Regions from separate parts of the Pseudomonas sp. LjRoot71 genome, predicted to be linked through region 1. Evidence: predicted binding sites of a transcription regulator. Region 1 holds the regulator's gene; each other region holds the start of a gene.

What was found. The regulator sigma-54, encoded in region 1, starts transcription at its own class of promoters, with help from an activator protein. The targets are predictions, from matches to a motif close to ANTGGCATNNANNTTGCTNT.
Region 2: the regulator sigma-54 is predicted to act here: its motif matches at 2,311-2,330, upstream of glnK (P-II family nitrogen regulator).
Region 3: the regulator sigma-54 is predicted to act here: its motif matches at 3,948-3,967, upstream of ACSQ17_RS16895 (flagellar basal body rod protein FlgF).

What each region holds. Positions count from the first base shown of each region.
Region 1 covers NZ_CAXURA020000001.1:1,227,013-1,233,412, reverse strand. Annotated here, with positions in the region: gene rapZ (RNase adapter RapZ) at 1-789, opposite strand, end outside; gene ptsN (PTS IIA-like nitrogen regulatory protein PtsN) at 792-1,265, opposite strand; gene hpf (ribosome hibernation-promoting factor, HPF/YfiA family) at 1,281-1,589, opposite strand; gene ACSQ17_RS05820 (RNA polymerase factor sigma-54) at 1,783-3,297, opposite strand; gene lptB (LPS export ABC transporter ATP-binding protein) at 3,436-4,161, opposite strand; gene lptA (lipopolysaccharide transport periplasmic protein LptA) at 4,164-4,706, opposite strand; gene lptC (LPS export ABC transporter periplasmic protein LptC) at 4,693-5,262, opposite strand; gene ACSQ17_RS05800 (KdsC family phosphatase) at 5,270-5,791, opposite strand; gene ACSQ17_RS05795 (KpsF/GutQ family sugar-phosphate isomerase) at 5,791-6,400, opposite strand, start outside.
Region 2 covers NZ_CAXURA020000001.1:2,056,474-2,062,873, reverse strand. Annotated here, with positions in the region: gene ACSQ17_RS09835 (gamma-glutamyl-gamma-aminobutyrate hydrolase family protein) at 1-239, shown strand, start outside; gene ACSQ17_RS09830 (YifB family Mg chelatase-like AAA ATPase) at 296-1,789, opposite strand; gene ACSQ17_RS09825 (accessory factor UbiK family protein) at 1,829-2,098, opposite strand; gene glnK (P-II family nitrogen regulator) at 2,527-2,865, shown strand; gene ACSQ17_RS09815 (ammonium transporter) at 2,901-4,217, shown strand; gene ACSQ17_RS09810 (ammonium transporter) at 4,310-5,560, shown strand; gene sutA (transcriptional regulator SutA) at 5,835-6,164, shown strand; gene ACSQ17_RS09800 (HAD family hydrolase) at 6,237-6,400, opposite strand, start outside.
Region 3 covers NZ_CAXURA020000001.1:3,597,398-3,603,797, reverse strand. Annotated here, with positions in the region: gene flgJ (flagellar assembly peptidoglycan hydrolase FlgJ) at 1-357, opposite strand, end outside; gene ACSQ17_RS16910 (flagellar basal body P-ring protein FlgI) at 371-1,474, opposite strand; gene flgH (flagellar basal body L-ring protein FlgH) at 1,486-2,205, opposite strand; gene flgG (flagellar basal-body rod protein FlgG) at 2,327-3,112, opposite strand; gene ACSQ17_RS16895 (flagellar basal body rod protein FlgF) at 3,159-3,899, opposite strand; gene flgE (flagellar hook protein FlgE) at 4,106-5,422, opposite strand; gene flgD (flagellar hook assembly protein FlgD) at 5,466-6,134, opposite strand; gene flgC (flagellar basal body rod protein FlgC) at 6,160-6,400, opposite strand, start outside.

The DNA of each region.
Region 1 (6,400 bases):
GGCCAGGTACACCGAGCGGTGATGCCCGCCCGTGCAGCCAATTGCCACCGTGACATAGGCGCGGTTGCTGGCGGCAAAGCGCGGTAGCCACTTGCTCAGGTAGGCGAGAATATCCTGGTACATGTCCTCGACATCGGTCTGGGCCGATAGGTAATCGACCACGGGCTGATCGAGGCCAGAGTAATCGCGCAGGTCTGGCTTCCAGTAGGGGTTGGGCAGGCAACGCACATCGAAGACCAGATCAGCATCTACCGGCATGCCACGCTTGAAACCAAAGGACTCGATCAGGAACGCGGTGCCCGGCTCAGGCTGGTTGAGCAGGCGCAGCTTGAGGCTGTCGCGCAGCTGGTACAGGTTGAGGTGGGTGGTGTCGATCTTCAGGTCGGCCAGGTCGATGATCGGGCCGAGCAGCAGGCTTTCATCGGCAATGGCTTCTGCCAGTGAGCGTGTTTCGTTGGTCAGTGGGTGACGCCGACGGGTTTCCGAGAAACGCTTGAGCAGGGTTTCTTCATCGGCATCCAGATAAAGCACGTCACACTGAATGTGGCGGGCGCGCACTTCATCGAGCAGTTCGGGAAAGCGCTTGAGCTGACTGGGCAGGTTGCGTGCATCAATGGAGACGGCGACCAGCGGGTGCAACAGTTCGGTGTGCAGCAAGGCGCGTTCGGCCAGCTCAGGCAAGAGCCCGGCCGGCAGGTTGTCGATGCAGTAAAAACCGTTGTCCTCAAGTACATCGAGGGCGGTGCTCTTCCCGGAGCCGGAGCGACCGCTAACGATGATCAGGCGCATGCTCAGGCTCGATTGAGTTGGCTTTGTACGTCCACCACCACCTGATACAGCGCCTCGCTGCTCTCGGCCTGACGCAGGCGAGTGCGCACATCACTGCGGTCAAGCATGCTGGCGATCTGGCGGAGCAGTTCAAGGTGGGCGTCAGTGGCGGCTTCAGGGACCAGCAGGACAAACAGCAGGTCCACTGGTGCGCCGTCAATGGCGTCGAAATCGACTGCTGCATCCAGGCGCAGCAGGGCGCTGATCGGTGCGCTGCAACCGGCCAGGCGGCAGTGCGGAATGGCAATGCCATTGCCGAAACCGGTCGAGCCGAGCTTCTCGCGGGCAATCAGGCTTTCGAAGATGTCTTGGCCGTCCAGGTCAGGCAGCTCGCGCGCCACCAGGTTGGCAATCTGTTCGAGAACACGTTTTTTGCTGCCTCCCGGCACGTTCACCAGGGAACGGCCGGGGGTCAGGATGGTTTCAAGTTGGATCATAGGAGATAGACGAGGTCAGCGGGCCATTGCGCCCTGTTGACGTTCGAGCTGTTTTTCCTTGTGTTTGATGAGTTGTCGATCGAGTTTGTCAGTCAGTAAATCGATGGCGGCGTACATGTCGTCGTGCTCGGCATTGGCGACCACTTCGCCGCCTGCTATGTGCAGGGTCGCTTCGATTTTCTGCTTGAGTTTCTCGACCTCCATGATGACTTGCACGTTGGTAATCTTGTCGAAGTGGCGCTCCAATCGTGCGAGTTTTTCGACGATGTAGTCGCGCAGGGCGTCGGTCACATCCAGCTGATGTCCACTGATGTTGACTTGCATACCGCTTTCTCCTTGTTGCCGTGTGTAAGAGGCAGGCAAGAGGCCTGCCGCCGGAACACTGTGGCGTGGAAGACTCTGACAGAACGAGCCTGGCACGGGCGCTGATTGCTTAGTTGCAGTATGGCTGCTTTTGCGAAAAGGCGTGGCCTGGAGTGTTCGGTCAGTGCGATCTGTCTTCCTTTTTCGTACCGCCCTAGATCAATCGTTTGCGCTCGCTGGAAGGCGCTATTCCGAGGGATTCACGGTACTTGGCGACCGTGCGGCGGGCTACTTGAATGCCCTGTGCCTCCAGTAAACCAGCGATCTTGCTGTCACTCAACGGCTTTTTCGCATTTTCCGCGGCGACCAGTTTTTTGATGATGGCGCGGATCGCAGTGGACGAGCATTCGCCGCCTTCGGAGGTGCTGACGTGGCTGGAAAAGAAATATTTCAGCTCGTAAATACCGCGTGGCGTGTGCATGAATTTCTGCGTGGTCACCCGCGAAATGGTCGACTCATGCATGCCCACGGCTTCGGCAATATCGTGCAGCACCAGGGGTTTCATCGCCTCGTCACCGTAGTCGAGGAAGCCGCGCTGGTGCTCGACAATCTGCGTGGCGACCTTCATCAGGGTTTCGTTGCGGCTTTGCAGGCTCTTGATGAACCAGCGCGCTTCCTGCAGCTGGTTGCGCATAAACGTGTTGTCGGCGCTGGAGTCGGCACGTTTGACGAAACCGGCATATTGCGCGTTGACCCGCAGGCGCGGCATGGCTTCCTGGTTCAGCTCCACCAGCCAGCGCTCGTTGTGCTTGCGCACGATCACGTCGGGCACCACGTATTCCGGTTCGCTGGACTCGATCTGCGAACCTGGGCGCGGGTTGAGACTTTGGATCAGTTCGATGACCTGGCGCAGCTCGTCTTCCTTGAGCTTCATGCGGCGCATCAGTTGGCTGTAGTCGCGGCTGCCGAGCAGGTCGAGGTAGTCACTGGCCAGGCGCTGGGCTTCGTTCAGCCAGGGGGTTTTGGCGGGCAGCTGACGCAGTTGCAGAAGCAGGCATTCGCCCAGGTTGCGTGCAGCAATACCGGCCGGTTCGAACTGCTGGATGCGGTGCAGTACGGCTTCGACTTCGTCGAGTTCGATATCCAGTTCCGGGTCGAAGGCGTCGACCACTTCTTCCAGGGTTTCTTCGAGATAGCCTTGGTCGTTGATGCAGTCGATCAGGGTGACACCGATCAGGCGGTCTTTGTCGGACATCACTGCCAGATTGAGTTGCCAGAGCAGGTGGCTCTGCAGGCTTTCACCGCTGGAGGTGCGGGTGGTGAAATCCCACTCGTCGTCCTCGCTGGCACTGCTGGGCAGGCTGCTGGCGCTGGTCTGGTAGATGTCTTCCCAGGCGGTATCAACCGGCAGCTCGTTGGGGATACGTTCGCCCCAGTCGCCTTCTTCCAGGTTGTCCACGGTCTGCGTGGTTTCCTGAAAGTTGCTCTCCTGGTAGGGCGTTTCCTGCTGTTCACTGGAGCTGGCGCTTTCTGCGCCATCGGCCATGGGGTCCGAGTTGTCGAAGTCATCGCCATCTTCCTGGCGTTCGAGCATCGGGTTGGACTCCAGGGCCTCCTGAATCTCTTGTTGCAGATCCAGGGTCGACAGTTGGAGTAGGCGGATGGCCTGTTGCAGCTGCGGCGTCATCGTCAGCTGCTGGCCCATCTTCAGGACTAGCGATGGTTTCATTGCAGACCTTATTTACCGGCGTCTGTGCGCAATCCACTACAGGACGCCTCTAAAAAGCGCCACTAGGAAGCAAATTATATGCCTGACTTTAAGGGTTTTGCCTAGCCTTGGCTGCAGTCGGCCTGAGAAAAGCTGTGGTTACAGCCTGAACTCATGGCCCAGATACACTTCTTTCACCGTCTGGTTGGCCAGAATGGTTTCGGCATCACCTTCGGCAATCAGTTGACCATCACTGACGATATAGGCGGTTTCGCAGATGTCCAGCGTCTCGCGTACGTTGTGGTCGGTGATCAGTACACCGATGCCCTTGGCCTTGAGGTGATGGATGATCTGCTTGATGTCGCCCACGGAAATCGGGTCGACACCTGCAAAGGGTTCGTCGAGCAGGATGAACTTGGGATTGGTGGCCAAGGCGCGAGCGATTTCCACGCGGCGACGTTCACCGCCGGACAAGCTCATGCCGAGGTTGTCGCGGATGTGAGTGATGTGAAATTCCTGCAGCAGCCCTTCAAGCTCCTGCTGACGAGCGCTGGCGTTGAGGTCCTTGCGGGTCTCCAGGATGGCCATGATGTTGTCGGCCACGCTGAGTTTGCGAAAGATCGAGGCTTCCTGTGGCAGGTAGCCGATACCGGCACGGGCACGGCCGTGCATCGGTTGGTGGCTGACGTCCAGGTCGTCGATCAGTACGCGGCCTTGGTCGGCTTGCACCAGGCCGACGATCATGTAGAAACAGGTGGTTTTGCCGGCACCGTTAGGGCCGAGCAGGCCGACGATCTGGCCGCTGTCGATGTTCAGGCTGACGTCGCGCACGACCTGGCGGCCTTTGTAGCTTTTGGCCAGGTGTTGGGCTTTCAATGTGGCCATTATTACTGCGCCTGCTTGTCGGCTGGTTTGTTCTTGGGCTGGATCACCATGTCGATGCGCGGTCGTGGTGCAGTGACATTGCTGCCTGTTGCACGGCCGGCGTTGACGATCTGACGCTGGGTGTCATAGACGATCTTCTCGCCTTCGAAGGTATTACCTTCCTGAATCACCTTGGCCTGGTCGATCAGCACTACGCGATCATTGCTCATGAAATACTGGATGGTCAGGCCGTAGGCCTTGACGATCTGCTTGTCGGTAGATGGCAGTTGCTCGTAGTAGGCGGGCTTGCCTACCGAAGTGAAGACTTCAACCTCACCCTGGGCGTTCTGGGTGACGGTCACGGTGTCGCCGGTAACCTTCATGGTGCCCTGGGTGATCACGACATCGCCGCGATAGACCGCAACGCCCTGTTTGTCATCGAGCTCGGCGCTGTCGGCCTGGATGCGGATCGGCTGCTCGCGATCGGATGGCAGAGCCCAGGCGCTGACACTTCCAAGTGCGGCACTGAGGCTGAGTAGTAGGGGGAGGGTATTAACGAGCCTCATGCTGACCTCTTACGTTGGACAGCAGGAGCATCCTGCCGTCATTCATGTACGCTTTCATTCCTTGTGCCGTGGTCACCCCATTGGCCGCGTCGATTCTAACGGCTTGCTGGGTCTGCGCATATTCCTTCTCGGGGAATACGGTCAGGCGGCTGGTGGTAAGAATGGTCGGGCGGCCTTTGGCGTCGGTGCGCTCGACGCGCACCTTGTCGATCAATTCGACTTCGCTGCCACCTGGCGACACTTCGCCGCGTTCGCTGCGAATCTTCCAGGGCAGCTCGGTGCCGCGGAACAGGTTCATGTTCGGTGCGCTCATCAGTGTGATGTCGCTGGCCTTGATGTGTTCGACCTTGTCGGCGGCCATCTCGTAGTGCAGTTTGCCGTCAGCCTGGTATTGCACGGTATAGGTGTTGTTGGCATAGAAGTCGATGGCATTGTCGGCGGCCGCTGTTTGCGGCTGCTGGTTGAAGCCTTCCGGATTGAGGTTCCAGTAGCCGAGGGCCGCTACCAGCAAGGCGGCGCAGGCGAACAGCAGGGGGTTGAGTAATTTGCGGGGCATGGTTGGCCTATAGGTAAGCGGCTTGAGCGGCTTCAAGAGTGCCTTGGGCGCACATGATCAGTTCGCAGAACTCGCGGGCAGCACCCTCGCCGCCACGTGCCTGAGTCACGCCATGGGCGTGCTGGCGGACAAAACCATCGGCGCTGGCAACGGCCATGCCCAGGCCGACACGGCGCATAACGGGTAGGTCCGGCAGGTCGTCGCCCAGGTAGGCGACTTGTTCATAGCTCAGGCCAAGTTCGCCAAGCAGCTCATTCAGTACAACAAGCTTGTCTTCGCGGCCCTGGTACAGGTGCTGGATGCCCAGGTTCTGTGCGCGGCGCTCGACCACCGGAGTCTTGCGGCCGCTGATGATGGCGGTGCGTACGCCGGAGTTGATCAGCATCTTGATGCCGTGGCCGTCGAGGGTGTTGAAGGTCTTGAACTCGCTGCCATCCACCAGAAAGTACAGCTTGCCGTCAGTCAGTACACCGTCGACATCGAATACGGCCAGTTTGATTGCGCGAGCGCGTTGTTGCAGATCGTTCATCACATCACTCCTGCGCGCAGTAGGTCGCCAAGGTTGAAGGCACCCACGGGGCGGTCGCTGTCGTCTACCACCACCAATGCGCTGATTTTGTTGTCTTCCATGATTTTCAGGGCTTCGGCTGCGAGCATTTCGGCGCGGGCGGTTTTGCCGTGCAGGGTCATGACGTCGTCGATAAGCGCATCACGCACATCGATGCCTTTATCAAGTGCGCGGCGCAGGTCGCCGTCGGTGAATATCCCGGCCAGGCGGCCGTCGTCTTCGGTAACTACGGTCATGCCCAGACCTTTCTGGGTCATTTCCAGCAGCGCGTCGCGTAGCGTGGTGCCTCGGCTGACGCGCGGCAGGCTGTCGCCTGCGTGCATGACATTTTCCACTTTGAGTAGCAGGCGGCGACCGAGGGCGCCACCTGGGTGCGAGAAGGCGAAGTCCTCTGCAGTAAAGCCGCGTGCTTCCAGTAGGGCGATGGCCAGGGCGTCACCCAATACCAGGGATACGGTGGTGGACGAGGTCGGTGCCAGGTTCAGCGGGCAGGCTTCTTGGGCTACGCGGGCGTCCAGGTTGACTTCGGCAGCCTTGGCCAGCGGCGATTCGGGGTTGCCGGTCATGCTG
Region 2 (6,400 bases), 830 kb from region 1:
AGTTCCCGGTCAACTCGTTGCACGGCCAGGCACTGGATCAGCTGGGCGAAGGCATCGAGGCGCTGGCCCATGCCGAAGATGGCCTGGTTGAGGCGATTCATCTGCCAGCCGCCGAGCAATTCACCCTGGCAGTGCAGTGGCACCCGGAGTGGCAGGCGGCGCAGAACCCGCATTCGGTGAAGATCTTCAAGGCGTTCGGCGATGCGTGTCGTGAGCAGCTCGCCCGTCGCGAGCAGTAAGCGTTCCAGCTGCATATAAAAAAGCCCCGCATGCGGGGCTTTTTTATGGGCGTTACTCAGGTGCTGCTGGGGCGGTACTGCAAGGCTTCCGCCAGGTGGCTGCGGTTGATCTGCGCCGCCCTGTCCAGATCCGCCAGGGTGCGCGCCACTTTCAGCACCCGGTGCGCTGCCCGCAGGCTCAGGCCCAAGCGCTCGCAGGCATTCTCCAGCCACGGGCGGTCTTCGCCTTGCAGGCTGCAATGCTGTTGCACGCCATTGAGATCGAGGTGGGCATTGGCGCAGCCCTGGCGAGCCAGTTGCTGCTGGCGTGCTTGCATCACCTGCTCGGCCAGTTCGGCGCTGCTTGGCCCAGGTTTGGCGTCGGTGCTCAGTCGGGTGGTTTCCCGTGGCACGCTGAGGTGCAAGTCGATGCGGTCGAGCAGCGGGCCGGAAAGTTTGCCACGGTAGCGCTGGATCTGCTCGCTACTACAGCGACAGCGCCCGGAGGGATCGCCCAGGTGCCCACAAGGGCACGGATTCATCGCCGCCACGAGCTGAAAGCGCGCAGGGAAGCGCACCTTGTCCCGGGCGCGGGCAATTACGATCTGCCCGCTTTCCAACGGCTCACGCAGTACCTCCAGCACTTTTCGGTCGAACTCGGGCAGCTCATCCAGAAACAAGACGCCCTGGTGCGCCAGGGTGATTTCGCCAGGTTGTGGGCGGCTGCCACCGCCAACCAATGCGGGCCCGGAAGCGCTATGGTGTGGCGTGCGAAAAGGTCTTTGCGGCCAAGCACTTAGCGGGGCGTGGCTGGCCACCGAGTGGATCGCTGCGACCTCCAGTGCCTCCTGTTCATTTAGCGGTGGCAGCAGGCCGGGCAGGCGGCTGGCCAGCAGGGTTTTGCCGGTGCCGGGCGGGCCGGTAAACAACAGATTGTGCGAACCGGCGGCTGCCACCAGCAGGGCACGCTTGGCGGCGATCTGTCCCTGCACTTCGGCGAGGTCTGGGTAGGGCTGAACTTGGCGCAGCAGGCCCTGGGCCTGGTAGGGCGCAAGCGGCGTCTGGCCGTTCAGGTGCGCCGCCACTTCCAGCAGGTGTTCGACGGCAATTACCGTCAACCCCGAGGCCAGGCTGGCTTCCTCGGCATTGGCCTTGGGCACCAGCAAGGTGCGTCCAGCTGCACGTGCGGCCAGTGCGGCGGGCAGTACACCTTGAACCGGGCGCACGGCGCCGGACAGCGCCAGTTCGCCCAGGCACTCCAGTTGTTCCAGCGCACTGGCCGGCACCTGCCCGCTGGCGGCGAGAATGCCCAGTGCAATCGCCAGGTCAAAACGCCCACCATCTTTAGGCAGATCGGCCGGGGCCAGGTTCAAGGTAATGCGTCTGGGGGGGAATTCGAACGCGCAATTGAGGATGGCGCTGCGCACGCGATCCTTGCTTTCCTTGACTGCGGTTTCTGGCAGGCCGACCAGTGCCAGCGAGGGCAGGCCGTTGGCCAGGTGGGCTTCGACGGTGACGGCGGGCGCTTCAACCCCCACCTGGGCACGGCTGTGGACTATAGCCAGGGACATCGATCACTCCTTGATCGGTGGATGCATCCGCTCTTGGGCTTACTCGCTGGTTGTGCTGGCGTCTGCGTGACGTGCTTCCATTTCCGCAACCTTGGCTTCCAGCGCTTCCAGGCGTGCGCGGGTGCGCGCCAATACGACCATCTGGCTGTCGAACTCGTCGCGGCTGACCAGGTCGAGTTTGCTGAAGGCGCTTTGCAGCAGCACCTTGAATTGCGCTTCGAATTCGCTGCGTGGCAGCGGCGCATCACCGTTGAACAGGCGCGAGGCGTGGCTGGTCAGGGCATCTAGTAGAGCTTTGGGTGGCAGCATGGTGAGGTTCCGTTTACAGGTGGCGGCAGTGTAGCACGCGCCGTTTGTGGGCCTGGCGGGTGCAACTGACGCAGGTTGTGGCCGTGACTGCACGGTTTTCGCGCGCCCTGCGCCGAGTGTGTGCACTGTTGTTGTGCGTGGTGTGTCAGCAGATTTCTGCCTGATACCCGCATTTTCCGAGTAACTGCATGAAATAAATCGGTTTTCGTCAATCTGGCAAGCTTTCTGCTTTGTCTCTCGTGACGCATGCACCGATGCAGTTCCGGCGCGTTAGATGAAGCGGGGGAGTGCTTCGTCGGGAGCGATTGGTGAGCATCGGTGCTGCTGGGTCAGGGCTGCGATGCATTACAAAAGCCAGGCACTGCGCTTAGACTTGATCCGGGTTCGTAATTCCTGGGGCAAGTCCACCTTACACGGGAGAGAGTTACATGAAGTTAGTCACTGCCATCATCAAGCCGTTCAAGCTAGACGACGTCCGTGAGTCACTGTCGGAGATCGGCGTGCAGGGCATCACTGTTACTGAAGTCAAAGGCTTCGGTCGTCAGAAAGGTCATACCGAGCTGTATCGCGGTGCTGAATACGTGGTCGATTTTTTGCCAAAAGTGAAAATCGATGTGGCTATCGCAGACGATCAACTCGATCGTGTGATCGAGGCCATTACCAAGGCTGCCAATACCGGCAAGATCGGTGACGGCAAGATTTTCGTTGTAAACCTGGAACAGGCCATTCGCATCCGTACCGGCGAAACCGGCACCGACGCAGTTTAAGCCTCAGAACCCAACACGCCCCAGGAGAAAACAATATGACTCTGCGCAAAATCGCAGGGCTAGGAGCCCTTTTGTCCCTCGTTACCCCTGGCCTGGCCATGGCTGACGAGGTTGTCCTCAACTCTGGCGACACCGCCTGGATGCTCACGGCCACTGCGCTGGTGCTGTTCATGACCATCCCAGGCCTGGCGCTGTTCTATGGCGGCATGGTCCGTTCCAAGAATATTCTCTCGGTGATGATGCAGTGCTTTGCCATCACTGGACTCATGAGCATCCTCTGGTTTGTCTACGGCTATAGCCTGGCTTTCGACACGACCGGTATGGAGAAGGGTGTCACTAACTTCAACTCTTTCGTCGGTAGCCTGAACAATGTGTTTCTGGGCAACCTGACCAAAGAGAGCATGATCGGTGCTTTCCCTGAAAGCGTGTTTATCACCTTCCAGATGACCTTCGCGATTATCACTCCGGCGCTGATCGTGGGTGCCTTTGCCGAGCGTATGAAGTTCTCCGCCATGCTGATCTTCATGGCTATCTGGTTCACTGTGGTCTATGCCCCGATGTGCCATATGGTCTGGGCCGGTGACGGTGCGTTCCTGTGGGATGAAGGCGTGATCGACTTCGCGGGCGGCACCGTGGTGCATATCAACGCCGGTATCGCGGGTCTGGTGGCGTGTCTGGTACTGGGCAAGCGTAAAGGCTACCCAACCACCCCAATGGCCCCACACAACCTGGGCTACACCCTGATTGGTGCTGCCATGCTGTGGGTCGGCTGGTTCGGCTTCAACGCTGGCTCTGCTGCAGCCGCCAACGAAACTGCTGGTATGGCCATGCTGGTTACTCAGATCGCCACTGCTGCTGCTGCACTGGGCTGGATGTTTGCCGAGTGGATCACGCACGGTAAGCCAAGTGCGCTGGGTATCGCGTCGGGTGTGGTTGCCGGCCTGGTCGCCATTACGCCTGCGGCGGGTGCTGTAGGTCCGGTGGGTGCACTGGTCATCGGTTTGGCTGCTGGTGTGATCTGCTTCTTCTGCGCCACCAGCCTGAAGCGCAAGCTGGGCTACGACGACTCCCTCGACGTGTTCGGCGTGCACTGTGTCGGCGGCATCGTCGGCGCGATCCTGGTGGGTGCCTTCGGTGCTCCGGCCCTGGGCGGCTTCGCCGAGATCGAGAGCATCGCTGGTCAGCTGTGGGTTCAGACTGAGAGCGTACTGTTCACCATCGTCTACACCGGCATCCTGACCTTCGTCATTCTCAAGGTGTTGGATGTGGTCATGGGCCTGCGTGTTACCGAAGAGTCCGAGGCTGTTGGCCTTGACCTCTCCGAGCACAACGAGCGTGGCTACAATCTGTAAGCGCTGTTGATGTAGAAAACGCCCGGTTCTCCGGGCGTTTTTCTGTCCGCGCCAATGACGGCGTACGGTGTAACGGTACAACGGAGTACGTGATGGAAAGTACAGCATTAATTCCCTTGCAGTATGCGCTGGATACCTTCTTTCTGCTGGTCTGTGGCGCCTTGGTCATGTGGATGGCCGCGGGGTTTGCCATGCTCGAGTCGGGCTTGGTGCGGGCCAAGAATACGACGGAGATTCTCACCAAGAACATCGTGTTGTATGCCTTGGCCGGGGTGATGTACTTGTTGGTGGGTTACCACCTGATGTACAGCGGCAATGCGGGTGGTGTGTTGCCCAGTTTCGGTTTTCTGATTGGCGATGAGCATGCTGTGGAGCTCGTGACAGCGGGTGGTGAGGGGGCCCCTTATTACGCCAAGCGGGCGGACTTCTTTTTCCAGCTGGTGTTTGCAGCTACATGCATGTCAATTGTTTCCGGGGCGGTAGCTGAGCGTATGCGGCTCTGGGCCTTTCTGGCGTTTGCCGTGGTCATGTGCGGGGTGATTTACCCGGTAGAAGGGTATTGGACCTGGGGTGGCGGCTTTCTCAAAGAGGCCGGCTTCAAGGACTTCGCCGGATCCGGCATTGTGCATTTGGCCGGCGCCACGGCCGCGCTGACAGGGGTCATCCTGCTCGGCGCACGTAAAGGCAAGTACGGCCCCAAGGGACAGATCAATGCCTTTCCGGGGGCAAATCTGCCGCTGGCGACACTGGGCACGCTGATCCTCTGGTTTGGGTGGTTTGGCTTCAATGGGGGTTCGCAATTGAAGGTCAGCAGTATTGAGGATGCCAGCGCTGTTGCTCAGGTATTCGTCAATACCAACCTGGCAGCTGCCGGTGGCCTTCTCGCGGCGTTGATCGTGGCCCGTATCCTGTTCGGCAAGGCGGATCTGACCATGATTCTCAACGGGGCGCTTGCGGGTCTGGTTGCCATCACGGCTGAGCCGCTTGCACCAACCGCCATGCAGGCGCTGTTGATTGGTGGTGTCGGGGGGGTGCTGGTGGTGTTTGCGATTTTGTGGCTGGAAAAGCTCGGGCTGGATGACCCGGTAGGTGCAATTTCGGTGCACGGTGTTTCGGGTATCTGGGGGCTTCTGGCCGTTTGCCTGACCAACAGTGACGCGAGCCTGGGCGCTCAGTTGATGGGCATCGTATGCATCTTCGGCTGGGTTTTTGTCGCGAGTTTAGCGGTCTGGTCCGTCATCAAGCTGGTGATCGGCCTGCGTGTCAGCGAAGAAGCAGAGTACGAAGGTGTGGATATCGCCGAGTGCGGTATGGAAGCCTACCCGGAATTCACCAAGCGCTGATTTTCCTGGCTTCATACAAGGGTGCCTGCGGGCGCCCTTTGTTTTTTATGGTGGGCAACAATCCATACACCCTTTGCAGCTATCGTGCAAAACAGGCTTTGGTGCGGTTGTGATGCACTGGCAACAGCCCCTAGAATGCGCGCCGTTGAGCGCAGATCGCCGATGCGCAGCGCTTGGCCACAGCCAGACCCCTGGAATTTTTATCAGCGACGTTAGAAAGCTGACGCAGCTGGGCTATAACTACTCTGCTTTTCGCAAGTCATGAGGTTGGAACATGAGCGACGAAGATCTGGAACACGACGAATTAGAAGGCGCTGACGAAGACGAAGGCGAAGAACTGGCTGCCGCTGACGATGGCGACAGCAGCGATGATGGCGACGGTGACGACGAAGCCGTACCGGCCAGCAAAGGCAAAAAAGCCAAAGCTGCTGTCGACGTCGAAGAACTGCCGAGCATCGAAGCCAAGCAGAAAGAGCGTGATGCGCTGGCCCGCGCCATGGAAGAGTTCCTCTCCCGTGGCGGCAAGGTGCAGGAGGTTGAGGCCAATGTGGTCGCCGACCCCCCCAAGAAGCCGGACAGCAAATACGGCAGCCGCCCCATCTGAGTCGCTGACGTAAACACAAAGCCCGCAGGTTGATGACCTGCGGGCTTTTTTATGTCGCGAGTTTTGGGGCTATTACGCCCAGCTGTGCAGCAGTACCGGCAGCTCGGCCAGGCTGCGGATTTCCGCATCCGGGCGGTTGTCGGCGATCCAGGCCTTGCCTTGTGGGTTGAACCAGATCGCGCGCAGGCCGGCCGCTTGCGCCCCGGCAATGTCATCGGAGGGGTGATCACCGATAT
Region 3 (6,400 bases), 2.4 Mb from region 1:
CGGGCGGCTGCTGGCATCCTTGATCTTCGACATCTGCCGCACCAGCACGTCGGCCAAGCCGATACCGTTCTGGTGATTGGACATGGTCACCGATAGCTGCTGGTCATGCATGTCCTGGTAGGTTTTGCTCTCGTTGCTGTTCATGAAGTTGCCTTCACCGAACACTTCGTTGGCCGAGCGCATGGCCTTGAGCATTTCATTGAGAAACAGCGACTCGAACTCCTGAGCCACCTTCTTGATGTTCTTTTCGCTGTCGCCGCCGACCTTGAACTGGTTGAGGCGATTGAGATCGTTATAGGCACCACTGTCGACGGTGCTGGTGCCGCCGAGCAAACCGGCTGAAAGGCGAGAGTCCATAGCGTGCGCTCCCTTAAATCACGATCAGGTCAGCCTGCAGAGCGCCGGCTTGTTTCAGCGCCTCCAGGATGGCCATAAGGTCGGAAGGCGAAGCGCCCACCTGATTCACCGCGCGGACGATCTCATCCAGCGTGGTCCCCGGACCGAACTTGAACATCGGCTTGGCTTCTTCGTCGGCATTGACCTTCGAGCGCGGCACCACTGCCGTCTGGCCACCGGACAAGGCATCCGGCTGACTGACAATCGGGTCTTCAGTAATAGTCACGGTCAGGCTGCCGTGGGTCACCGCAGCAGGCTGTACCTTGACGTTCTGGCCAATCACGATGGTGCCGGTGCGCGAATTGATGATGACCTTGGCCACCGCCTGGCCGACATCGACTTCGAGGTTTTCCAGGATCGACAGGTAATCGACACGCTGATTGGGATCGAGCGGCGCACTGACGCGAACCGAACCTCCGTCAAGCGCCTGGGCCACGCCAGGGCCAAGCAGCTCATTGATATGGTCGACGATATTCTTGGCTGTGGTGAAGTCCGGGCGATTGAGGTTCAACGTCAGGTAATTGCCCTGATCGAAACCACTCGGCACCGGGCGCTCAACGATCGCACCGCCCGGAATACGCCCGGCCGACGGCACGTTTACCGTAATACGCGAGCCGTCCGCACCGCCCGCATCAAAACCACCGACCACCAGGTTGCCCTGAGCGATGGCGTAGACATTGCCGTCGATACCCTTGAGCGGCGTCATCAACAGGCTACCGCCGCGCAGGCTCTTGGCGTTGCCGATGGAGGAAATGGTGATATCGATGGTTTGCCCCGGCTTGGCGAAGGGCGGCAAGTCGGCGTGAATCGAAACAGCAGCGACGTTCTTCAGCTGCACGTTGCCGCCCTGCGGCACCTTGATGCCGAACTGCGCCATCATGTTGTTAAAGGTCTGCACGGTGAAGGGCGTCTGAGTGGTCTGGTCACCACTGCCATTGAGGCCGACCACCAGGCCGTAGCCGATCAACTGGTTAGTCCGCACGCCCTGGATGCTGGCCAAGTCCTTAAGCCGTTCGGCCTGAGCAGTCGCGGCCAGCAGCGAGACAGCGACGGCCAGAAAATACGTGGATAGTTTCATAGTGGCCACCCTCAGAACGGCCACATTGGGCTAATAAAGAACCGGCTCATCCAGCCAGGCTGGGTAGCATCGGCGAATGCGCCAGTGCCTGAGTAGGTGATGCGCGCATCGGCAATCCGGGTCGAGGACACGGTGTTGTCAGTGGCGATATCATCCGCCCGAACCAGGCCGGCAATACGCACCAACTCATCACCGGTGTTGAGGGTCATCCACTTCTCCCCGCGCACCAGCAGAATGCCGTTGGGCATGACTTCAGCGACTGAAACAGTGATCGAACCCGTTAGGCTGTTGCTCTGCCCGGCCTGGCCGGAACCATCGGCCGAACGGGTGGCGTCGAAGTCGGCACTCAGGCTCAGGGTGTCATTAGTCATGCCCAAGGCACCAATCGAGGCCAGCGGGTTTTTCGGGGCTGCGGCCATACCAAACAAATTGGGTACGCCAAGGCTAGCCGAACTGTCTTTGCTGAGTTTGCTATTGGTGTTCTTGCTGGCCTGGGTACGCTCATTCAGGGTGATGGTGATGATGTCACCCACCCGATAGGCCTTACGGTCACCAAACAAGCCATTCTCAAAGCCGGCCTGATAGATCGAACCATTGTTCTGCGCAGCAGGTAGTGGCGTACGCGGCATCACGGGCGCGTAATAGGGATCATCCGGTTTAGGCGCAGGTGCCATGCAACCGCTCAAAGCCAGGGGGCCAAGCAGTGCACTTATGATTATCAGCCGGTTCATCTCTACTACCTCATGCGTTGCCAGGGGTGGCTGTACAGCCTTCTGCCACCCGTGCCGTTCAAGCCATTCCTTGCCGTGTTCAAGGCCCGCCAGACGCTGCGCGACTAGCCGGCCTTAGCTATCAAAGATTCTGCGAAATAAAGCCGAGCATCTGGTCCGCAGTGGAGATGACCTTGGAGTTCATCTCATAGGCGCGCTGCGTGGTGATCATGTTCACCAGCTCCTCGACCACACTGACGTTGGAGTTCTCCAGGGTGTTCTGCAGCATGACGCCCAGGCCATTGAGCCCCGGCGTACCGACCTGCGGCGCACCGCTGGAAGCAGTCTCCAGGAACAGGTTGTTGCCGATGGCCTCCAACCCCGCCGGGTTGATGAAGTCGGCCGTCTGCAGGTTGCCGACGATCTGCGGCTGTGGGTTACCGGCAGTGGTCACCGACACGGTGCCGTCTTCACCCACAGTAAAAGTGCGCACTTCGTTGGGCAGCACGATGGCCGGCTCCAGGGCGTAACCATTGGAGGTCACCACCTGACCATCGGAGTTGAGATGGAAGCTACCGTCACGGCTGTAGGACACCGTGCCATCGGGCAGCAGCACCTGAAAGAAACCACGGCCGTTGATCGCCAGGTCCAGCGGCTGCTCGGTGGTTTGCAGGCTGCCCTGGGTAAAGATCTTCTGCGTGCCGACCACCCGCACACCCGTACCCAGTTGCAGACCGGATGGCAGTTGGCTGTCCTGGCTGGTCTGACCGCCGGGTTGACGACGGATCTGGTACAGCAGGTCTTCGAACTCGGCGCGATCACGCTTGAAGCCGGTGGTCGAGACGTTGGCCAGGTTGTTGGAAATGGTGGTCAGGTTCATGTCCTGGGCGGACAGACCGGTTTTACTGACCCACAGTGCCGGAAGCATATCGATTCTCCTCGGGTGTCGTTTTAACGACGCCGCGTGCTGGTAATTAGGTCATCTGCAAGACGCGCGCCATGGCCGCCGAATTGTCTTCGGCGGTGCGCATCATCTTCACTTGCAACTCGAATTGGCGGGACAGGGAGAGAATCGCAGTCATCTCTTCCACGGCGTTGACGTTACTCGACTCAAGGAAGCCCGAGGTCACTTCTATGGTCGCATCCGCCTGTACCGGGCCCTGGCCCTTGAAGCGGATCAGGCCGTCAGTGCCTTTTTCCATCTGCTTGAGATCCGGGTTGACCAGTTTCAAACGGTCCACCTCGGCCAGCACGCTGGGCGCCTCACCGAGGGCGCGGATACTGATGGTGCCGTCCTTGCCGATCTCGATTTTCTGCTCCGGGGGTACCGCAATCGGTCCGGCATTGCCCATCACCGGCAAGCCATTGCCGGTACGCAGCATGCCCAGCGCATCAACATTCAGGCTGGCAGTGCGCACGTATGCTTCGCTGCCATCGGGTGCCTGCACAGCCAGCCAGCCTTTGCCGCCCACCGCCACATCCAGCTCGCGCCCAGTTTCCTGCAGCGACCCCGGGGTGAAGTCGGTTCCTGGACGTTCACTCATGGCATAGACACGCGCCGGATAACTGTCACCAAAGATCGGCATCGAGCGGGCCTGTTCAAAATCCCGACGGAAGCCATTGGTGGAAATGTTCGCCAGGTTGTTGGCGTGGGCACGCTGGGCCAGGGTGTTGTTGTGGGCCCCAGTCATGGAAACGTACAGCATCTTGTCCATGGTTATTCTCCGAGTTGGGCTTGCCGCCCGCTGCTCTATGCAAGATACAAAGCAATGACTATGCCAGCATTCGAAAAATAGAAGCAAGATATTGATAAATATGTATTTTTAAAAATAAAAAGGGCTCCATAAGGAGCCCTTTTGCGCAGCCAGGCGGCGTAGTTTTGCCGCCTGCGGCAGACCTCGCGCCTGCCACTGACGCCGCATCAACGCAGGTTGATGATGGTCTGAGTAACCGCACTCTCGGTTTCGATGGTCTTGGCGTTGGCCTGATAGTTACGCTGCGCAACGATCAAGTTGACCAGTTGATCCGACAGCTCAACGTTGGAATCCTCCAGGGCGCCGGACTGCAGTGCCCCCAGGGTGCCACTGCGCGGGGTTCCGCGTACCGGCTCACCGGACTCGAAGGACTGTACCCATGCGGTCTTGCCCACTGGCGTCAGGCCTTGCACGTTGGCAAAGTTGGCCAGAATCACCTGCCCCTGCACCTTTGACTGGCCGTTGGTGTAGCGCGCGAAGATCACCCCGGTGTCGTCAATTTCCAGGCCTGCCAGTTGGCCGGTGGTGTAACCGTCCTGGCTGACGCGGTTGACCGCAAAGTTGCTGGCAAACTGGGTCGACTGTCGCAGGTCGATATTCACCCCAGTGGCACTGGCATCAGCACCGTTGGGGCCCCACACCGGCGGCACCGAGTTATCCGGCGCACCCGGTACCCAGGTGGTCAGGTCGATGGTGCCATCGGCTCCAACTGTGAAACCGGTAGGCGTCGACGCAATCAACGCCGCCACATCCAGCTGCCCCGCCGCAGTGAACTGCAGATCAACTGAAGACGGTGTGGTCAGCGTCGGGTCATCCGGGTTGCGCCCATCGATCAGCACATTCATTTGCCAGGTGTTCGGCCCGGTCTTGAGGAAATACTGGGTGAATACGTGGGAGTTACCCTGGGTGTCATAAATGTTGGTCGAGGTCGACGAGTTGTAAGTCGTCGGGTCCGCCGGGTTGAACGGCGTCGTGGTCGGCACGATATTGTTCGAATTGAGGTTGAAGGTCTGGTCCAGGTTGCTGGTTGGCAACGGCGCCTGACTGGCCGTTTCAATACGCAGGTCACTGACCACACCATTTTGCAGGTTGCCGGCGGCGTCAACGGCATAGCCTTGCAGGCGATAGCCAAAGTTGTTGACCATAAAACCGTCACGATCCGTACCGAAGTAGCCCGCACGGGTATAGCTGATATCGCCGTTATTGCTGGTCTGGAAGAAGCCGTTGCCGTTGATCGCCAGATCCAGCGCGTTCTGCGTGTAGTTGATGTTGCCCTGGTTGAACAGCTGCGACACATCGCCCAGCAGCACCCCACTGCCCTGGGGGTTTTTACCGGTGCCCAGCACCGAGGCTGCATACACATCGGCAAACTCGGCCCGCGACTGTTTGAAGCCTGCAGTGCCGGCGTTGGCGATGTTGTTGCCGGTCACGTTGAGGTCACTGGTCGCGGCACGCAGACCACTAAGACCGATATTGAACGCCATGGAAGACTCCTTTGCCGGGCAACCGGCGGTTAAAACCTGTTAGTTACTGACCAATGACCTGCACTTGCGACATCGGCACACTGCCGAGCCCTGCCAGGTTCAACATCAACTCTTTGCCGCCCAGGGTCACACTGTCGACGTTGGCCGGCAGCAAGGTGTAGAGGCCCTTGGTGCCATCGGCGTAGGTAGCCTGCGCTTCGAACTTGTAGGTGCCAGGCGGCAACAGATTGCCGCTGGCATCCTTGCCATCCCAGATAAAGCTGACATTGCCGGCAGCCTGCTCACCCAGGTTGACTCGCCCTACTGCCGCGCCAGCCTTGTCATAAATGTTGACGTAGACGTTACTGCTGCTGGCCGGCAGCACCAGGCTGGCCTTGAAGCTTTCACTGGTATCAACCACCGCTTTTTCGCTCGGGATGATGACCTTGCGCCCAACCAGGGATGAGGCTTGCAACGCTTGGGAAGACTGATAACCGGTGAGCAGCGAGCCCATGCTGGTGTTCAACTTCTCGATTCCCTCCACCTGACTGAACTGCGCCAGCTGGGCGATAAACTCACCATTGCCTTGTGGCTCCAGGGGGTTCTGGTTATTCAACTGGGCCACCAACAGGTTGAGAAACTCATTCTTACCGAGGTCCTTGTTCGTCTTGGTCTCGTTCTTGATCTGGTATTTATCCAGTACCGAACCGGCTACATCGCCAACAGTGCTCATAGGTCTGCGCTCCTTATCCGCTGGCTTACTGACCGAGGGTCAGCACGCGCTGCATCATCTGCTTGGCGGTGTTCATCATTTCGGTGTTGGTCTGGAAGGCCCGGCTGGCAGAGATCATGTCCGCCATCTCTTCCACCACATTGACGTTGGGGTAGTAGACGTAGCCGTTTTCATCCGCAGATGGATGGTTCGGCTCGTAGCGCGGCATCAGGGTGCTCTGGTCCTCGACCACACCGAGCACCTGAACGCCTACCCCGGCATTGTCC